One region of the Geodermatophilus sp. SYSU D00696 genome, then DNA from elsewhere that is predicted to be linked to it. Evidence: predicted binding sites of a transcription regulator. Region 1 holds the regulator's gene; each other region holds the start of a gene.
The links. Region 1 encodes LexA, which represses DNA repair genes until DNA is damaged. Its sites were predicted from a motif close to TCGAACANNTGTTCGA; they were not measured.
Positions count from the first base shown of each region.

Region 1 (6,099 bases):
GCCGGCGGGTCCGGGAGGGCGCGGGACGCCCGAGAGGGGTCGCTCAGACCGACGGGCGCACCGCGGGACGCCTGCCGCGCGGGTTCGGCACCAGGTCGCCCAGACGGATCGGCCGGGTGAGCAGGTCGGGCTCCGCGTCGGGAACGAGGGTGGCGCCAGAGGTGCCCACGGACACCGCGACGGGTGCCCCGGCGGACCCGGCGACGGCCGGCATCTCGGCGGTGACCGCGCGGTGCCGGCCGGCGCCGGCCGCGGAGGGAGCCCGGTGCCGGCCGGGCCCGGCCACGCCGACGGCGGGCTGCTCGGCGGTCACGTCGGCACAGTGCCGGCGGGAACGGCGCGGGCGGTCAGCAGCCGGCACGCCGACCGGGCGGACGACGGACATCGCGGCCGTGGCAGCGACCGCCGTGGCGACCGCCGGCGCCAGCGTGAGCCGGCGCTCCGGCAGCCGGACGGCGGCCAGATCGACCCAGGTCCCGGCGCCCTCGACGACGCCCGGGACCTCGGTGCGCAGTCGCACCCAGACCTCGCACGCGCCGGTCTCGTCGTGCCGCCAGCCGAGCATCGCGCCCGCGACCCAGGCGCCGTCCACGAGCACCTCGACGTCCTGCGGCGACCCGAATGACACCGCTGCCCTGCTGTTCACGGCTGCTGACACGTCCTCACCGTATGTGTTCGTTCAAGCCGAATGCGTGAGCGACCGGACACCGATGGTTGACGAACCGGGCGGGGCGGTCTCGTCACTTGTCCGAGGAGTGCCCCCGTCCCGGTCACGGCAGGCGCAGCACCTGACCGGCGACCACCGCCGAGTCGTCGAGGTCGTTGAGCTCCTCGATCGCGTCGACGACGACCCGCACGTCCTGCTCCGGGCCGGCGACCTCGCCGGCGATCGACCACACGGTGTCACCCGGCTGCACGACGACACTGCTCTCCCCGGCGAGCCGCAGGCCCTGCTCGGGAGCGAGCACCTCCCGCCCCAGGACCGCGCCGCCGACGCCCGCGGCGAGGACCAGCACGGCCACCAGGCGGCGCCCGCGGCGGGTCAGCCGCACGGGCCCGGGGGCCGGCGCCGCCGGACCGCGGCCGGCCCGGGCCGGCTCGCAGCGCACCGGCCGGCCCCCCGGCCGCGCCGGTGCCCGGCGGGTGCGGGGCGCCTCGGCGGCCGGCCCCGCGGCGGGACCGGTGGCGCGGACGGGCGCCGCGGCCGGGCGGTCGGGCACCGGCCGCAGGTGCCCGGTGATCCGCGGACCCGAGCCCGGCAGGGCCGCCCGCGGCGACGCCGGAGTGCCCTGGGCCGGGCGACGCGGAGCCGGGGGAGGTGCCTGCCGGCGCGGGGCCGCGGTCCCGCGCGCGGCCCCCTCCGCCAGCAGCGGCCGCCAGGGGACCCGGACCGCCGCGTCGAACTCCAGAACCGCCTGGTGCACGCTGCCCATGACCACTCCTCCTCGTCATCCCACCGCCGTCGAACACGCGTTCGATCGAACGTCTGTGCGATGTCTACCGCATGGGACCGACGGGGTCGACCCGACACCTCCGACGGGTTTCGAACACACGTTTGAAGTACCGGGCCCGAGGCGCTACGGTCCGATCAGCAGCCGTCCGCCCGTTCCCCCGGACGCCGGCACCTCCCGGCGTCCGGGGGCCGGGTCCTCCGGGTGGCGGGCGGGACACGAGGGCCGTGGCGACACGGCCGGCGAGGAGGAGACGTGGCGGGCACGAGCGGCACCGGCCAGGGCACGCGCGGGGGCACGGCCACCCGGCGAGGAGGCCGGCGGGGGACGGACACCGCTGCCGACGGCGCCGGGGGGCAGACCGCCGCGGTGCGGTCGTTCCCCGATCGGGGCGACGCCGGCGACGGGCTGAGCCAGCGGCAGCGCCGGGTCCTCGAGGTCATCCGCGACTCGATCGACCGCCGCGGTTACCCGCCCTCGGTCCGGGAGATCGGCGAGGCGGTGGGCCTGTCCTCGGCGTCGTCGGTCGCCCACCAGCTCTCGGTGCTGCAGAAGAAGGGATGGCTGCGGCGCGACCCCAACCGCCCGCGCGCACTCGACGTGCGGCTGCCCGGGGACACGGCCGCCGAGGGCGCACCGGCCGCGCCGGCCGCCGCCGACGGCAGCACCGCGCCCACCTACGTGCCGCTGGTCGGCAGGATCGCCGCCGGTGGCCCGGTGCTGGCCGAGCAGGCCGTCGAGGACGTCTTCCCGCTGCCGCGCGAGCTGGTCGGCGAGGGCACCCTCTTCATGCTCCGCGTCGCCGGCGACTCGATGGTCGACGCGGCGATCTGCGACGGCGACTGGGTGGTCGTGCGCCAGCAGCCCACCGCCGAGAACGGCGAGATCGTCGCCGCCATGCTCGATGGCGAGGCCACGGTCAAGACCTACAAGCGGCGCGACGGGCACGTGTGGCTGCTGCCGCACAACCCGGCCTACGAGCCCATCCCGGGTGACGAGGCCACCGTCCTCGGCCGCGTGGTGTCCGTCCTGCGCCGCGTCTGACCCACCGCCCGACCCACGCGGGCCCGGCTCCCGCCGACCGGCGCGGCAGGAGCCAGGCCCCGGGGTCGCGGGTTCAGCCGGTGGGTGGCGCGGCCGCCCGCCGGCGGCGCAGGCGGCCGCCGATCCACACCGCCACCGTGGCGACGGCGGCCGCCACCAGCCCGGCGGTGACCGGGGGGATGTCCGTGCCGCCGTCGGCGGGCGCGGTCGCCGTCGAGGTCCCCGCCGGTGACGACGACGCGGCGGCCCCGGCCGGGATCGGCACGACCGTGACGTCGCCGGGCGGTCCCTCCCCGGCGACGAGCAGCGCGGCGCCGTCGGCGGTGAACGACACCGCCTCGCCCTGCGGCGCCTCGAGCAGCGCGATGCGCACCGGCTCGCCCGCCAGCGCGGCCGGGACGTCGGACCCGGCGAGCGGCCAGACGTAGGCGTCGGTGTAGGTCCGCAGCGCGATCCGGCTGCCGTCGCGGGCGACCGCGCCCCCGGTCACCAGCAACTGGCCGGCACGCCCGACCGGGCCGCCCGGCGTCCCGGTGAGCGTGAAGGCCACGGTGCCCACGTCGGCCAGCTCGACCGTGCCGCCGTCGACCAGCGGTGCCGCCGGCCGGTAGACGTGACTGGCCCCGAGCACCTCCTTGGTGACCAGGTACGGCGTGCCGTCGGGCGCGACCAGCAGTGCCTCGGCGTCGTGCGGGCCGTCGGGATAGGTGAGCCGGTGCAGCGCCGTGGCGCCGTCGGGCCGCAGCGCGATGAGGGCGACGGTCTCCCGGGTGGCGTTGTTGTCCCCGGTGTCGGCCAGCCACACGGTGCCGTCGGGTCCGACGCCGAGGTCCTCGGGGTCGTAGGGGTCCAGCGGCGCGACGGTCTCGTCGACGACCCGGCAGGTCTGGTCGAGGACCGCGACGGTCACCCGCTCACCGCCGTCGGCGACGGCCAGCATCCGGTCGCCGACGTCGACGAGACCGGAGAGCTCCGCGAGCCGGGGGTCGGTCACCTGGCAGCGCCGTGCGGGCGTGGCCTCCTCGGCGGCCGCGGAGGCCGATGGCAGCAGGACCGGGGCGAGCCCCAGCGCGAGCCCGAGGACGGCGGCCGGTGCGCGCGGGGCGCACGCCCGCGCGCTACGCGGGAGGACGGCCGGCGCGGGCACCCGCCCAGCGTGACAGCACGACTGCGTCGAGTGCGTGCACCACGCCCAGCAGCAGGATCCCGACCGAGGCCCCGACGACCGCGTCGGTGACCCAGTGGAAGTCCAGCGAGACCATGGCGATCCCGGTGGCCACCGGCCCGACGACGCTGAGCCACCACAGCGTCCGCTGCACCGGCGGCGCGAGCCGGTACTCGACGGCCTGCCAGCGGGCCACGCCCCACATGAGCACGGCGTTGGCCACGTGCCCCGAGGGGTAGCTGGCGCCGTCGCGGTGGAAGAACGAGCCGGGATAGGCGGGCGCCGTGCGACCGGTGCCGAACTTGAACGCGTAGACCACGACGGTCAGCAGGGCGAGGGCGACGAGCACCCGCACCAGGGGCAGCAGCGTCCGCCGGCGGATGCACAGCCAGCCGACCAGGCCGGCCAGGACGACGAGGATCGTGCCCCGTCCGCCGATCTGGGTGACCGCCCAGACCGGCCAGTAGGCCGGGGAGTCGCGCAGCCCCCACTGGCTGACGATCTCGGAGACCTCGAGGTCGAGCCGCTCCAGGACACCCCGGCTGAGCAGGTCGACGGTGACGCCCACGGTCACCACGAGCGACAGGATCATCAGCCACCACGGCGGCCGTCCTGGGGTCACGACGGCGGGGACGGGGGCCGACGGGTCGCCGTCGGCCGGCGCTCCCCTCCCCCGACGCACCACGCCGCTGGTCACGCGGCCACGGTACCGGGCCGTGACCCGGCCGTGACCTCGCCGCGGGGGACGGCGAGCCGCCCGGGTGACCGGCGGGCAGCCGGTCACCCGGGCGGGCGAGCGCCGCGGCCGGTCAGCCGACCGGGACGGCGAACCGCTCCAGCGCCGCGGCCAGGCCGCCGTCGACCCGCGCACTCAGCCGGGTGCCGTCCGCCTCGTGCTGCTCGCTCAAGACCTCGCCGTCGCGGTGGACGCGGGCCACCAGGTCGCCGCGGTCGTAGGGCACGAGCACCTCGACCTCGACGTCCGGGTGCGGCAGCCGGGCGGCGACGACCTCGCGGAGCTGCTCGATGCCCTCGCCGGTCCGCGCCGAGACCCACACCGCGCCGGGGAGCGCCCGGCGCAGGGTCAGCACGTCGTCCTCGGTCATGGCGTCGACCTTGTTGACGACGATCAGCTCGGGCACCGCCGCGGCGTCGATCTCGCGCAGCACCACGTGCACCGCGTCGATCTGGCCGAGCGGGTCGGGGTCGGAGCCGTCGACGACGTGCAGCAGCAGGTCGGCGCCGGCCACCTCCTCCAGCGTCGAGCGGAAGGCGTCGACGAGCTGGTGCGGCAGGTGCCGCACGAACCCGACGGTGTCGGTGAGGGTGTACTCGCGGCCGTCGGGCGACTGCGCGCGGCGCACCGTCGGGTCGAGGGTGGCGAACAACGCGTTCTCCACCAGCACGCCGGCACCGGTGAGCCGGTTGAGCAGGCTGGACTTGCCGGCGTTGGTGTAGCCGGCGATCGCCACGCTCGGGACGGCGTTGCGGCCGCGCGCCGAGCGCTGGGTCGCCCGCGCGGTGGCCATGCCGGCGATCTCGCGGCGCAGCCTGCTGACCCGCGACCGGATCCGCCGCCGGTCGGTCTCGATCTTCGTCTCACCGGGACCGCGGGTACCGATGCCGCCACCACCGGCGACGCGGCCACCGGCCTGCCGGGACAGCGACTCACCCCAGCCGCGCAGGCGCGGCAGCATGTACTGCATCTGCGCGAGCTCGACCTGGGCCTTGCCCTCCCGGCTGGTGGCGTGCTGGGCGAAGATGTCGAGGATCAGCGCGGTCCGGTCGACCACCTTGACCTTGAGGATCCGCTCCAGCGCGTTGAGCTGGCCGGGGGTCAGCTCGCCGTCGCAGATCACGGTGTCGGCGCCGGTCGCGGCCACGATGTCGCGGATCTCGCCGGCCTTGCCCGAGCCCACGTAGGTGCCGGCGTCGGGCTTGTCCCGCCGCTGGCTCACCGCCTCGAGCACCTCCGAGCCCGCCGTCTCGGCGAGCGCGGCCAGCTCGGCCAGCGACCGGTCGGCGTCGGCCTGGGTGCCCTCGGTCCACACGCCGACCAGCACGACGCGCTCGAGGCGCAGCTGCCGGTACTCGACCTCGCTGATGTCGGCGAGCTCGGTGGACAGGCCCGCCACCCGGCGCAGCGCGCCGCGGGCCTCCAGGTCGTAGGAGCCGGTGGTGTCGTCGGTGTCGTCGTCCCACTGGCCGGCCGGCGCGGGACGGGGGTCGACGGCCTGCTGGTCGTCGATCGGGGTGCTGCGGGGGGCGGTCGTCATCGCGTCCAGCGTGACACGCGCGTCGTCAGTGGTCACCTGGGTTGTCGTCTGTGCAGTCGTCATACACCGGGTGCAACACCGGAACGGGTCAGGTGCATCCCGCCGGGAGCCGGGTAGGTCGGGACCGTCCGCAGCACCGACGAGAGGGGCACCCCGTGAGCAC
Region 1 is NZ_JBJGYY010000019.1:59,953-66,051, forward strand. It holds gene ACI79O_RS13775 (hypothetical protein) at 44-658, opposite strand; gene ACI79O_RS13780 (LysM peptidoglycan-binding domain-containing protein) at 771-1,433, opposite strand; gene lexA (transcriptional repressor LexA) at 1,707-2,495, shown strand; gene ACI79O_RS13790 (hypothetical protein) at 2,569-3,642, opposite strand; gene ACI79O_RS13795 (phosphatase PAP2 family protein) at 3,614-4,357, opposite strand; gene hflX (GTPase HflX) at 4,470-5,936, opposite strand; gene ACI79O_RS13805 (hypothetical protein) at 6,092-6,099, shown strand, end outside.

Region 2 (6,099 bases), on a different contig from region 1:
CACCCGGCCGCGGCCGGCCGGGCGGTGCTCACCAGCGACCAGGGGCTGCGCTCGTCGTACATGGCCGCCTTCCAGGTGCCGGTGGTGCCCGAGCGGCTGCTGCTCACCCGCGACGGCGCCGCGCTGCGCGGCGTCCTCGAGAACGGCGGCCTGCCCTCCGACGCCGTCGCCCGCTACGTCGACCGGATGCGCGAGCCGGGCGCGCTCTCGGCCGCGCTCGGCTGGTACCGGGCCATCCCGCTCGCCGCGCGGGACGGCGTCGGGCGGGTGTCCGTGCCGACCCTGCACGTGTGGAGCACCGGCGACGCCTTCCTCGGGCCGGCCGCCACCGCCATGACCCGCCGCCACGTCACCGGGCCCTACCGGCTCGAGGTGCTCGACGGCGTGCCGCACTGGATCCCGGAGCTGGCCGCCGAGCGCACCGCCGAGCTGGTGGTCGAGCACGTCCGGACGGCGGTCGGCGCCGCCCGCTGACCACCCGGGACCGACGATTCAGGTCGGGCGCCGGCCACGCCTCCACGACCTCGAGCTGTCCCCTCATGCGGTGACCCCGGGGGCGCGGGGCATGGACGACCGCCCGGGCGGGCACCCCTCCCGGGAACGTTCCGGAACAGGAGGAGCAGCCATGTCGACCACCACCCCCCGCCGCCGCTGGCGCCTGGCCGCCGTCGGCCTCGCGCTCGCCCTCTCGCCGGTCACCGCCGCCTGCGGCTCCGACGTCGTCGACGACGAGGTGGAGCAGAACGTCGAGGAAGGCGTGGACGAGGCCGAGCAGGAGGTCGAGGACGCCACCGACGGCGAGGACTCCGACGGGTGACCGACAAGATGCAGAGATCTCTTTGCAAAGAGTTCTCTGCATCCTAGTCTGGGGGCGTGCCCGAGCTCCCGCCCGAAGCCGTCGTCGACGTCACCGACCCGCGGACGCTGCGCGCGCTGGCCCACCCGCTGCGCACCGGCCTGCTCGCCCTGCTGCGCTCGGAGGGCCCGTCGACGGCCTCCCGGCTGGGACAGCGGCTGGGTGAGAGCAGCGGCACCACCAGCTACCACCTGCGCCAGCTCGCCGCCCTCGGCTTCGTCGAGGAGGTGGCCGGCGAGGGGACCGCGCGGGAGCGCTGGTGGCGGGCCCGGCACCGCAGCACCCGCTGGCGCACCGAGGACCTCGTCGACCAGCCCGGCGGCCGTGAGGTCCTCGAGGAGCTCACCCACCAGTCGCTGGGGCGGCAGCGGCGTGTGCTCGCCGCGCACGCCGAGCAGCGGGAGTCGCTGGACGACGTCTGGCGCGACGCCGTCTCGCTCAACGACTGGGCGCTGCGCCTGTCCCCCGCCGCCGTCCGGGAGCTGACCGAGGAGCTCAACGGGGTGCTGGCGCGCTGGCGCGCCGAGCGCGAGGAGCCGGGCGAGCCGCTCGTGCACGTCCTGCTCGACCTGTTCCCGCTGACCGAGGACCCGGCGTGAGGGCCCCGCTGTCGGTGCGCTCGGCCGGCCGGCGGTTCGTCGGGCTCACCGCGCTGCGCTGGCTGCCGGTCGGCATCTCGGCGCCGGTCACGGTGCTGCTGGCCTCGTCGCGCGGGCTCTCCCCCGCCGACATCGGGCTGGTGCTGGCCGTCTACTCGGTGGTCACGCTGCTGCTGGAGCTGCCGACCGGCGGGCTCGCCGACGCGATCGGGCACCGGCCGGTCCTGGTCCTGTCCGGGCTGCTGGGCATCGCGTCGCTGCTCACGATGGCCGCCGCGGACACCGTGCCGCTGTTCGCCCTGGCGTGGGGGCTGCAGGGCGCGTCGCGGGCACTGGACTCCGGCCCGCTGGAGGCCTGGTACGTCGACACCGTGCACGCCGCGGACCCCGACGCCGACCCGGCGTCGGGCCTGTCGCGAGCCGGCGCCGCCGACGGCCTGGGGCTGGCCCTGGGCGCCGCGCTCGGCGGGGCGCTGCCGCTGCTGGCCGAGGGCCGGGGCAGCGCCGCGCTCGTGCTGCCGCTGCTCCTGGCTGCGGCGCTGGTCGCGGTGTCGGTGGTCGCCGTCCTCGCGCTCGTCGTCCCCCTGCCGACGGCGACGTCGGGCGGGCTGCACGCCCTGGCCGGCGGGGTCCGGGAGGTGCCCGTGGTGGTCCGCGACACCGTGCGGCTGGCCGCGCGGCACCGCGTCCTGCGCCGGCTGCTGGCCATCTCGTTCCTGACCGGCACCGCGCTGACCACCCTCGAGGTGCTGGGCCCGCTGTGGTTCGCCGAGCTCGGCGGCGGCCTCGACCGCGGGGCAGCGGTGTACGGGGTGGTCATGGCCGTCTCGTTCGCCGCCGCCGGGCTGGGCGCCCTGCTGGCACCGGCCGTCCGCCGGCTCGCCCGGGGCTCGGTGGCCTGGGCCAGCCTGGTCACCGCGGTGCTCGGCGCGCTCGCCGTCGCCGCGGTCGCGGTGGCCGGGCACGTGGCGGTCGCCGCCGCCGCGTTCGTCGTCTTCTACCTGGCCAACGGCGCCGGCTGGCCGCTGCGCCAGGCACTGCTGCACGAACAGGTGAGCGCCGCCCAGCGGTCGACGACGGTCTCGGCCAAGTCGCTCGCGCTCATGGTCGGTGGCGGCCTCGGCAGCCTGCTGCTGCCCCGCCTGGCCGACGCCGCCGGCCTGCCGGCCGGGTTCCTCGCCGGGGCGGCCGCGCTGCTCCTCATCGCCGTGGTCTCGCTCGGGCTGCGCCCGCGGGACGAGGAGCTCGCGGCGCCGGACGCGGTGCCGGCGCCCGCGGTGCGCTGATGTGACGCACCCCGTCGGGTTGCGCACGGCCACCGGGGGTAGCGGCGGGACATGGCTGAGCTCCCCCAGGCGCATCTGCAGGGCCTCAAGGTCGCCGTCACCGGCGCGAGCGGCAACGTCGGCACCGCGCTGCTGCGGCGGCTGACCGCTCCCGGCAGCGGCGTGGCCGAGGTCCGCGGGCTGGCCCGCCGGGAGCCGCCGGACCGCGAGCCGTACTCGTCGGTCACCTGGTACACCGCCGACCTCGGGGACACCGGCAGCGAGCAGGCGCTGACCAACCTGCTCGAGGACGTCGACGCCGTCGTCCACCTGGCCTGGGTGCTGCAGCCGGGGCGGCGGTCCGACGAGCTGCGGAAGGCCAACGTCGACGGCACCCGCCGGGTCATGCGCGCCGCGGTGGCCGCCGGGGTGCAGCACGTGGTGCACATGTCCTCGCTGGGCGCCTACGCGGCGGGCGGCGGCGACCGTCCGGTCACCGAGGACTGGCCGGTGACCGGCATCCCGAGCTCGCAGTACAGCCGGCAGAAGTCCGAGGCCGAGCGGGTCGTGCGCGAGGTCGTCGGCCGGCGGTCCGACGTCACGCTGACCGTCGTCCGGCCGACGCTGGTGCTCCAGCCTGAGGCGGCCAGCGAGATCGGCCGCTACTTCCTCGGTCCGCTGGTGTTCGGCGCGGTGCGCCTGGTGCCCGGGCAGATCGCGTCCGTCCTGCCCCTGCCCCTGCCGTCGCTGCGGGTCGGCTTCGTCCACGCCGACGACCTCGCCGACGCGATCACCCGCATGCTCGACCGGCGCGTCCCCGGGCCGTTCAACGTCTCCGCCGACCCGGCGCTCGACGCCGACGGGATCGCCCGCGCGCTGGGCACCACACGGATCCCCGTCCCGGCGGTGCTGGTCCGGACCGGGCTGACGGCTGCCTTCCGCGCGCACGTCGTCCCCACCGAGCCCGGCTGGCTCGACCTGGGCCTCCGGTCGCCGGTGCTCGACACCACCCGCGCGCGCACGCAGCTGGACTGGCAGCCGGCCCACCGCGGCGACGACGTGCTGCGCCAGTTCGTCACGGCCCTCGGCCGCGGCGAGGGCGCGCCGGGACCGCTGCTGTCCCCCACGGGCGGCCGCGAGCACGACCCGGCCGGCGACCCGGCCAACGTCCCGAACCGCCGTCCGGACTGAGCGGCCCCTGCCCGCTCCGGGTTTCGTCACTCCGACTGGGGCCGCAGCCGAGTGCCGCCGCGCGCCGTGGCCGCACAGGCCCAGACGTCTGACCTGCTGATCCACCCTCCCCGGGACTTGCTCAGCCACTGGTTCGAACATATGATCGAAAACGTGACGGAAGCGGTGGGGGTCGACGAGCCCACGGTGGGGTGGGCGTCGGGGCCGCTGGGTGCGGTGCAGGCCGCCGACCGGGAGATCGCCCGGCAGATCGCGCTTCGGGCCCGGGCGGTGGCCGCGTTCGCCGCATCCCGGCCGTCGTCGGCCGACCGGCCGCAAGGCTCGCCGGGAGCGATGTCGGCCGACCGGTGGGCGGCCCGAACCGAGGTGCTGCGGCCGGTCAGCGAGTGGGCCGCGCACGAGTTGTCGATCGCGCTGGACCTCACCGTGCAACGCGCCGAGGAGGAGCTGGCGCGGTCGCTGACCCTGGTGCACCGGTTGCCCCGGGTGCTCGATGCGCTGGAGTCCGGGCTGCTGCACGCCGGGCACCTGTGGTGCCTGCTCGAGCACGTGGCCCCGATCGCCGACGACGCGCTGCGCGCCCGCATCGAGGCCGAACTGCTCGCCTGGAGGGCCACCCGGCACCAGGTGACCACCCCGGCGCAGCTCGGCGACCGGGTGCGTCGCGTGGTCGCCCGGCACAACGCCCGCGACGCCGCCCGCGACCTGAACAGGGCACTCGAGCAGCGCGGCGTCACCGTCCGCCCGGATCGCACCGCCGGGATGAGCGTGATCTCGGCGCTGCTGACCACCCCGGAGGCGCACGCCCTCGTCGCGACCCTGGGCGCCCACGCCGACGCGCTGCCCGCCGATCCGGCCGATGGCCGCACCCGGGGGCAGAGGATGGCCGACTGCCTGCTGGACCTGGTGCTCCGCCCCGGCGAGTCCGGCCTGCAGCCGGTCCAGGTGGCGCTGACCGTGGTCGCCCCGGTCGGCGCGCTGCTGGGCGGGGACGCCGCGTGTGAGATCGACGGGCAGGTGGTGCCCGCAGAGCTGGTCCGGGCGCTGCTGGCCGCCCTCACCGGCCATCCGGTCCATGCCGCAACCGCCATCACCGGCCCTGCCGCGACCGACACCGCGACCGACACCGCGACCGACATCGAGCCGGCCGCCGAGGCGTCCATCGGCGCCGAGCCGACCGGCACGGCTCCTCCCGGCGGGCCGGCGCGCGCGGTCCTGAGCGAGGACGAGGACTTCGCGCTGTGGTCGGAGGAGATGGAGCGCCGCATCCTGGCCGGGGAGTTCGACGCCAAGCCGCCACCCTGCTACGTCGACGATGACCCGCCACCGGATCCCGGCGAGGATCCACCGCCGCGCGTCCCGCCCGACGCGGACCACACGACCGTCCCGGGTGACACCTCATGCCCCGATGGCTGGTGGGCCCGCGCCGATCGGGCCGTCGACGACGCCAGTGCTGCCCTGCTCCGGCTCGAGCGCGCTCTGGGCCACGCCCGCCGGACGGTGGCCACCGCCGAACGCGCCGACGCCACCGACGAGGCCACCTGGGCGGCGAGCCCCGCCGGCCGGGTCACCGCCGCCCCCGACGTCCTCACCCAGCTGGCCGCAGCCACCGAGCAGGCCTGCGCCGACCTCGCCGCCCTGCTCGCCGCCACCGCCGGGGGCGGGCTGACCGACCGGCCCCGCATCGCGCTCACCCACGCGGCCGGCGGCGCGCTGCTGGCCCTCACCGACCTGCCCGCCCTGCACCGCGCCGCCCGCACCGGCACCGGGCTCGGCGCCCCTGCCGCCAGCCCCGGCTACCGGCCCAGCGCCGCCCTCGACCGGCACGTCCGCGCCCGCGACCGCCGCTGCCGCTTCCCCGGCTGCCGCCGCCCCGTCCCCCGCGCCGGCGAGCTCGACCACGCCACCCCCTGGCCGGCCGGACCCACCACCGCGGCCAACCTCACCGGCTACTGCACCGGCCACCACCGCGGCAAGCACCAGGCCCCCGGCTGGACCCACACCCTCGCCCCCGACGGCACCCTCACCGTCACCACACCCACCGGGCTCACCGCCGCCACCACCCCGCCGCCCTATTAGGGCCTGTTCCGCCGGTCGCCGGCGCCACGACCGCCATCTCTGAAGTCCCGTCGACCCCTGTCGGGGAGCGTCGTTCCGCGCCGAGAATGGTCTGCGGCCACCCGTTGAC
Region 2 is NZ_JBJGYY010000021.1:2,591-8,689, reverse strand. It holds gene ACI79O_RS14470 (alpha/beta fold hydrolase) at 1-474, shown strand, start outside; gene ACI79O_RS14465 (hypothetical protein) at 626-817, shown strand; gene ACI79O_RS14460 (helix-turn-helix domain-containing protein) at 874-1,455, shown strand; gene ACI79O_RS14455 (MFS transporter) at 1,452-2,741, shown strand; gene ACI79O_RS14450 (NAD-dependent epimerase/dehydratase family protein) at 2,793-3,911, shown strand; gene ACI79O_RS14445 (DUF222 domain-containing protein) at 4,065-5,990, shown strand.
Region 2: ACI79O_RS14445 (DUF222 domain-containing protein) is a predicted target of LexA. The motif match lies at 4,045-4,060, and genes of this name have one in related genera.

Region 3 (6,099 bases), on a different contig from region 1:
CGCGGCGGGCTGGCGGATCGAGCCCCCGGTGTCGGTGCCGAGGGCCAGCGGCGCCAGCCGGCCGGCGACCGCGGCGCTCGACCCGCCGGAGGAGCCGCCGGGGATCCGGTCGTGGTCCCACGGGTTGCGGGTCGCCCGGTAGGCGGAGTTCTCGGTGGACGAGCCCATGGCGAACTCGTCCATGTTGGTCTTGCCCAGGAGCACGGTGCCGGCGTCCTTGAGCAGGCGGGCGACGGTGGCGTCGTAGGGCGGGCGCCAGCCCTCGAGGATCCGCGAGCCGCTGGTGGTGGGCACGCCCTCGGTGACGAAGACGTCCTTGAGCGCGACCGGGATGCCGGCGAGGCCGGTGCCCGCGGTGCCCGACGCGTCGACCTCGGCGGCGCGGGCGAGCGCCGCCTCCTCGTCGACGTGCAGGTAGGCGCCGAGGGCGCCGTCCTCGGCGGCGATCCGGTCGAGGTGGGCGCGGGTGACCTCCACCGACGACGTCTCGCCGGCGGCCAGGGCCGCCTGCAGCTCGGCGGCGGTGAGGGCGGTGAGGTCGCTCACTCCTCCTCCCCCAGGATGCGCGGGACGCGGAAGCGGCCGTCCTCGGCGGCGGGGGCGCCGGCCAGGACGACGTCGCGGGGCAGGCACGGGGTGGCGACGTCGGCGCGCAGCACGTTGGTCAGCGGGACGGCGTGCGTGGTGGGCGCGACGTCGGCGACGTCGGCGCGCTGCACCTGCGCCACGGCGTCGAGGACCGCCCCCAGCTGGCCGGCGAAGCGGTCGAGCTCCTCGTCGGTGACGGCCAGGCGGGCCAGCCGCGCGAGGTGCGCGATGTCCTGGCGGCCGAGGGCGGGCGCCGCTCCGCGGTCGCTGGTGGGCTCGGTGCTCATGCTGGGGCGGGACTCCTGTCGTCGGCGCCGTGCCGGCGCCAGGGACGCAACCCGGTCACTGTACGCGGGCGCGGTGGCGCCCCGGCCCGCGGCGGGGGCGGGCTCGACCGGGGGCCACCCGGTGCGGGAAGCTGCTCCGGCACACCGATCGACGCGGATCGTCTGCCCCTCGACGTCGTCAGCGGAGGAACCGTGTCCTATCTCCTGCGACTGGTCGTCCCCGACCGCCCCGGCCTGCTCGGCGCGGTGGCGACCGCCCTGGGCGACGCGGGGGTCGACATCGTCTCCCTCGACGTGCTGGAGCGCGGCGGTGGCGTGGCCGTCGACGACGTCGTCGTCGACCTGCCGCCCGGCCGGCTGCCCGACAGCCTCATCACCGCCGCGCAGGCGGTGCCCGGCGTGCAGGTCGAGTCCCTACGGCCCTTCGCCGGCCCGCTCGACACCCACCGCGAGCTCGACCTGCTCGAGGCGCTGGCGCGCTCGGCGGAGGGCACCGCGGTGAAGCTGCTCGCCGCGGAGCTGCCGCGGGTGTTCCACGGCAGCTGGGCGGCGGTGCTGCGCGCACCCGACGGCGCGTGCGAGGTCCTCGCGGCCTCCGACGCCGCCCCGGCCTTCGAGGACCTCGCGCTGCCGTGGCTGCCGCTCACCTCGCCCCGGCTGCTGCCGAGCGAGGACGACTGGCTGCCCGAGCGCTGGCGGGAGATGGCGATCGAGATGATGGCGGCCCCCTTCGGCGACCCGGGCACCGCCGTGGTCCTCGGTCGCTCGGGCGGACCGGCGTTCCGCCGCTCGGAGCTGCTGCGCCTGGCACACCTCACGGGGATCGCGACGACGGTCGCCCACCTGCCGCCGGCCTGAACACTGGCGATGTCGGTCCCGCGGACCGGCGTCCTCGCGGGGGTCGTGGCCACGGTCGGCCACCTCCCGCCGACCTGGACCCGGCTCTGAGCTGCACCTTTCCTGTCCACAGGACTTGATCGACACCCCGCTCGAACGTATGATCGACTACGTGACGGCGGCCTCCTCCCCGGTGCTCGACGCGCCCGCCCCCGCGGTGGGGTGGGCGTCGGGGCCGCTGGGGGCGGTGCAGGCCGCCGACCGGGAGATCGCCCGGCAGACCGCGCTGCGGGCCCGGGCGGTGGCCGCGTTCGCCGCATCCCGGCCGTCGTCGGCCGACCGGCCGCAAGGCTCGCCGGGAGCGATGGCCGCCGACCGGTGGGCCGCCCGTCCTGACCTGCTCCGGCCGGTGAGCGAGTGGGCCACCGACGAGCTGGCCGTGGCGCTTTCGGTGTCGACGCAGGCCGCGCAGCTGCTGCTGGAGCGGTCGCTGACCCTGGTGCACCGGCTGCCGGGCACGCTGGCCGCGCTGGAGGCCGGGGCGCTGCACGTCGGGCACCTGGGCCCGCTGCTCGACAAGGTCGCCCCGATCACCGACGCCGCGTTGCGCACCGCGATCGAGCGGGATCTGCTCGCCTGGGCCGCCGGGCGGCACACCACGCCGGGGCAGCTGGGCGACAAGGCCCGCCGGGAGCTGCTCACGCGCACCGCCCGCACCGCCGCCGATGACCTGCTGCGCGCGGTGCGGAAGCGCGGGGTGTCGGCCGGTCCGGACCGGGTCGAGGGGATGAGCGTGGTCTCGGCGCTGCTGACCACCCCCGAGGCCGCCGCCCTGCTCGCCGCCCTCGGTGCGTACGCCGACGCGCTGCCCGCCGACGGCCGCAGCCGGGGGCAGAAGATGGCCGACTGCCTGCTGGACCTGGTGCTCCGCCCGGGCGAGTCCGGGCTGCCGCCGGTGCAGGTGACGCTGACCGTGGTCGCTCCGGTCGGGGCGCTGCGGGGCGGGGACGCCGCGTGCGAGGTCGACGGGCAGGTGGTGCCCGCCGAGCTGGTCCGGGCGCTGCTGGCCGCCCTCACCGGCCACCGGGCCGCCGCCGACGCCCCCGCGACCGACATGGAGCCGGCCGACATGGAGCCGGCCGACACGGAGCCGACCGACCCGGATCTGACCAAGACAGGGCCGAGCGACCCGGAGCCGACCGATCCGGAGCCGACTGCCACGGACCCGAAGCCGGCCTCCGGCGGGGACGACGTCCTGGGCTGGGAGGCGCGGCAGCAAGCCGAACTGGAGGCCTGGTGGGCGCAGATGGAACGCCGGGTGCTGGCCGGCGAGTTCGACGCCGAACCAGCCCCCTGCTACGTCGACGACGAGCCACCTGACCACCTCTACGGCCCACCACCGGACCCCGGCGACGCCCCGTCACCCTGCACTTCTCCCGACCCTGGCGACGCTGCGTGTCCCGAGAGCTGGTGGGCGCGCGCCGACCGCGCCGTCCACGACGCCAGTGCTGCCCTGCTCGGGCTGGAGCGCGCCCTGGGCCATGCCCGCCGCACGGTGGCCACCGCGCGGCGCGCCGACACCACCGACGAGGCCACCTGGGCACGCAGCCCGGCCGGCCGGGTGAGCGCCGCCCCCGACGCGCTGACCGCGCTCACCGCGGCCACCGACACCGCCCGCGCCGACCTGGCCGCGCTGCTCGCCGCCACCGCCGGGGGCGGGCTGGCCGACCGGCCCCGCATCGCACTCACCCATGCTCTGACCGGTGCGCTGCTGGCCCTCACCGACCTGCCCGCCCTGCACCGCGCCGCCCGCACCGGCACCGGGCTCGGCGCCCCTGCCGCCGCCGCCGGCTACCGGCCGAGCGTCGCGCTGGACCGGCACGTCCGCGCCCGCGACCGCCGCTGCCGCTTCCCCGGCTGCCGCCGCCGCGTCCCCCGCGGCGGCGAGCTCGACCACGCGGTTTCCTGGCCGGCCGGACCCACCACCGCGGCCAACCTCACCGGCTACTGCACCGGCCACCACCGCGGCAAGCACCAGGCCCCCGGCTGGACCCACACCCTCGCCCCCGACGGCACCCTCACCGTCACCACACCCACCGGGCTCACCGCCGCCACCACCCCACCGCCCTACTGAGGCAAATCCTGCCGGTCGCAGGCGCCACCACCCTCGAAGGCGGCCCGTGAGACGTGTGGCGCCTCCCGGCTGGACGGTTCGGTTCCGGCTCCGGCGATGGCCTGAGGTCGCCCCCTCGGGCAAGGCTGTGGAGGGGAGGGAGAGACGGCGACGCGGTCGCGGTGCTCACAGCGCGTGCGCCGACCCCCTGCGCGACGAGCGCCTTCTCAGCCGAGCACCGGGACGGGATGCTGGCGGCCCGCCCCGAGACCAGGACGGTGTGACATGGCACGACGGCATCCCGGCCGGTTCCTCCTGGCAGCGATCGACGGCGGTGGCACCCTGCCGCCGGCCCTGGGGCTCGCGGGCGAACTCGTCCGGCGGGGTCACACCGTGGAGGTCCTGGGTGACCCGACGGCCGAGAAGTCCGCGAGAGCGGCCGGCTGCGGATTCACCACCTGGCCGACTGCGCCGCGCATCGACACGATCGCGGACCAGACGGCGCTGATCCAGGAACTCGAGCGCGGCAACCCGCTGCGCCAGCTCGCCGCCGCGCGGGACCGGATCCTCGTGGGGCCCGCGGCTCGTTTCGCCGACGACGTGGTCGCCGCCGCAGTAGCGCTCCGGGTGGACGCCGTGCTGGCCGACGCCCTCCCCGGGCTGCTCATCGGCGCCCAGGCGACCGCACTGCCCACGGCCGCACTGATGGCGAACGTCTACCTGCGCCCGACCCCCGGGTTGCCCGTGATGCTGTCGGGGTGGATGCCCGGGCGAGGCCCGGTCGGGCGGACCCGGGACGCCCTCATGCGGAGTGCCCTGCGGCTGGTGTCCGCACGGGTCGTGCCCGGCCTCAACGCCGCGCTCGCGGCGCACGAACTCGCGCCGGTGCGGAACACGTTCGAGTTGCTCGACCGCTGTCGTGCGGTGCTCGTGATGACCAGCCCGTCGTTCGACTTCCAGTCGCCGCACATCCCCGCCAACGTCCACTTCGTGGGCCCGCAACTGGACGACCCTGACTGGGCGGCGAACGGTGACTGGCGACCCGAGGGCGGCGACCCGCTGGTGCTGGTCGCGACCAGTTCCGTCTTCCAGGACCAGATCGGCCTGCTGCGCCGTGTGGTCGACGCCTTGGGTCGGCTGCCGGTGCGAGGCCTGGTCACCACCGGTCGGGCGGTCGATCCGGTCGACGTCCCCGCCCCCGGCAACGTACGGGTCGTCCGGGCCGCGCCGCACCGGGCGGTCCTCTCCGAGGCCGCCGTCGTCGTGACCCATGCCGGTCACGGCAGCGTGCTCAAGGCGCTGGCGTCGGGGGTGCCGCTGATCTGCATGCCGATGGGCCGGGACCAGAAGGACAACACCCTGCGCGTGCTGCGCATCGGCGCGGGGGTGCGGGTGGCGGAGGACGCCCCCGCGGACCGGGTCGCCGCCGCTGTTCAGCAGGTTCTGGACGATCCCGCCTACCGCACGGCGGCGCGGCGTTTCGCCGACACACTGGCGGAGGAGGCGCGGACCCGTCCGAGTGCGGCCGACCGCGCTGAAGCGCTGCTCCTCGGCTGAGCGGGATCGGCGAGGCCGGCAGGCGGAACCGGACTCACTCCTCCGTCAGTCGATCCCGCGTCCCTCGGTGGGCCGCTCGGGGACACGGGCCGGCGTCGGGGGGAGCTCGTCACCGAGACCCTGCAGCGCTGGTCAGCGCCGCCCTCGATCACCACCGTCCGGCCGTGACGCAGGACGTCCGAGCACCGCTCCACCTGCCCAGCGCTGCTGTCCTCGGCGAGCTCGGGCCCTACCTCGGAGCGGTGGGGGCGGTCGCCCTCTTCGGCACCCCTGCCGAGGTCGCCGTCCCGATCACGCGTCGCCTGCGCCGGCGGTCAGGGGTGTCGGCTGCCCCCGGCCTGATGAACCTGCTCAACGGGATCATCGCCCTGGGAGCGGCGCGTCACCTGCGCCGGCATCCGGCGCAGTGGCAGCGATGGAGGCAGGCTGACACTCCACGATGGGCCGTGATCGCGGGCCTCGTCCACCTGACGCTGTCACCTGCGGCAGCAGCCCGCTCGGAGCGGGCCGTGGTCCTCCGTGGACGGTCTCCGCTGTGGGGAGGGTTCGTCTCGCCCATCGGAGTGCTCCAGATCTCGCTGGTGATCGTGGGCCTGTACCGGGCGCGCAGAGCGGGGTCCGCCCAGGCGAGCGGGAGGGCCGAGCAGGACTCCAGCACCGCCCCTGGACCCCCTGGCCCACAGTCCACCGCTGACGGACACGACGAGCAGGGCTCAG
Region 3 is NZ_JBJGYY010000024.1:58,127-64,225, forward strand. It holds gene gatA (Asp-tRNA(Asn)/Glu-tRNA(Gln) amidotransferase subunit GatA) at 1-546, opposite strand, end outside; gene gatC (Asp-tRNA(Asn)/Glu-tRNA(Gln) amidotransferase subunit GatC) at 543-875, opposite strand; gene ACI79O_RS15980 (ACT domain-containing protein) at 1,068-1,733, shown strand; gene ACI79O_RS15985 (DUF222 domain-containing protein) at 1,885-3,846, shown strand; gene ACI79O_RS15990 (nucleotide disphospho-sugar-binding domain-containing protein) at 4,111-5,382, shown strand.
Region 3: ACI79O_RS15985 (DUF222 domain-containing protein) is a predicted target of LexA. The motif match lies at 1,865-1,880, and genes of this name have one in related genera.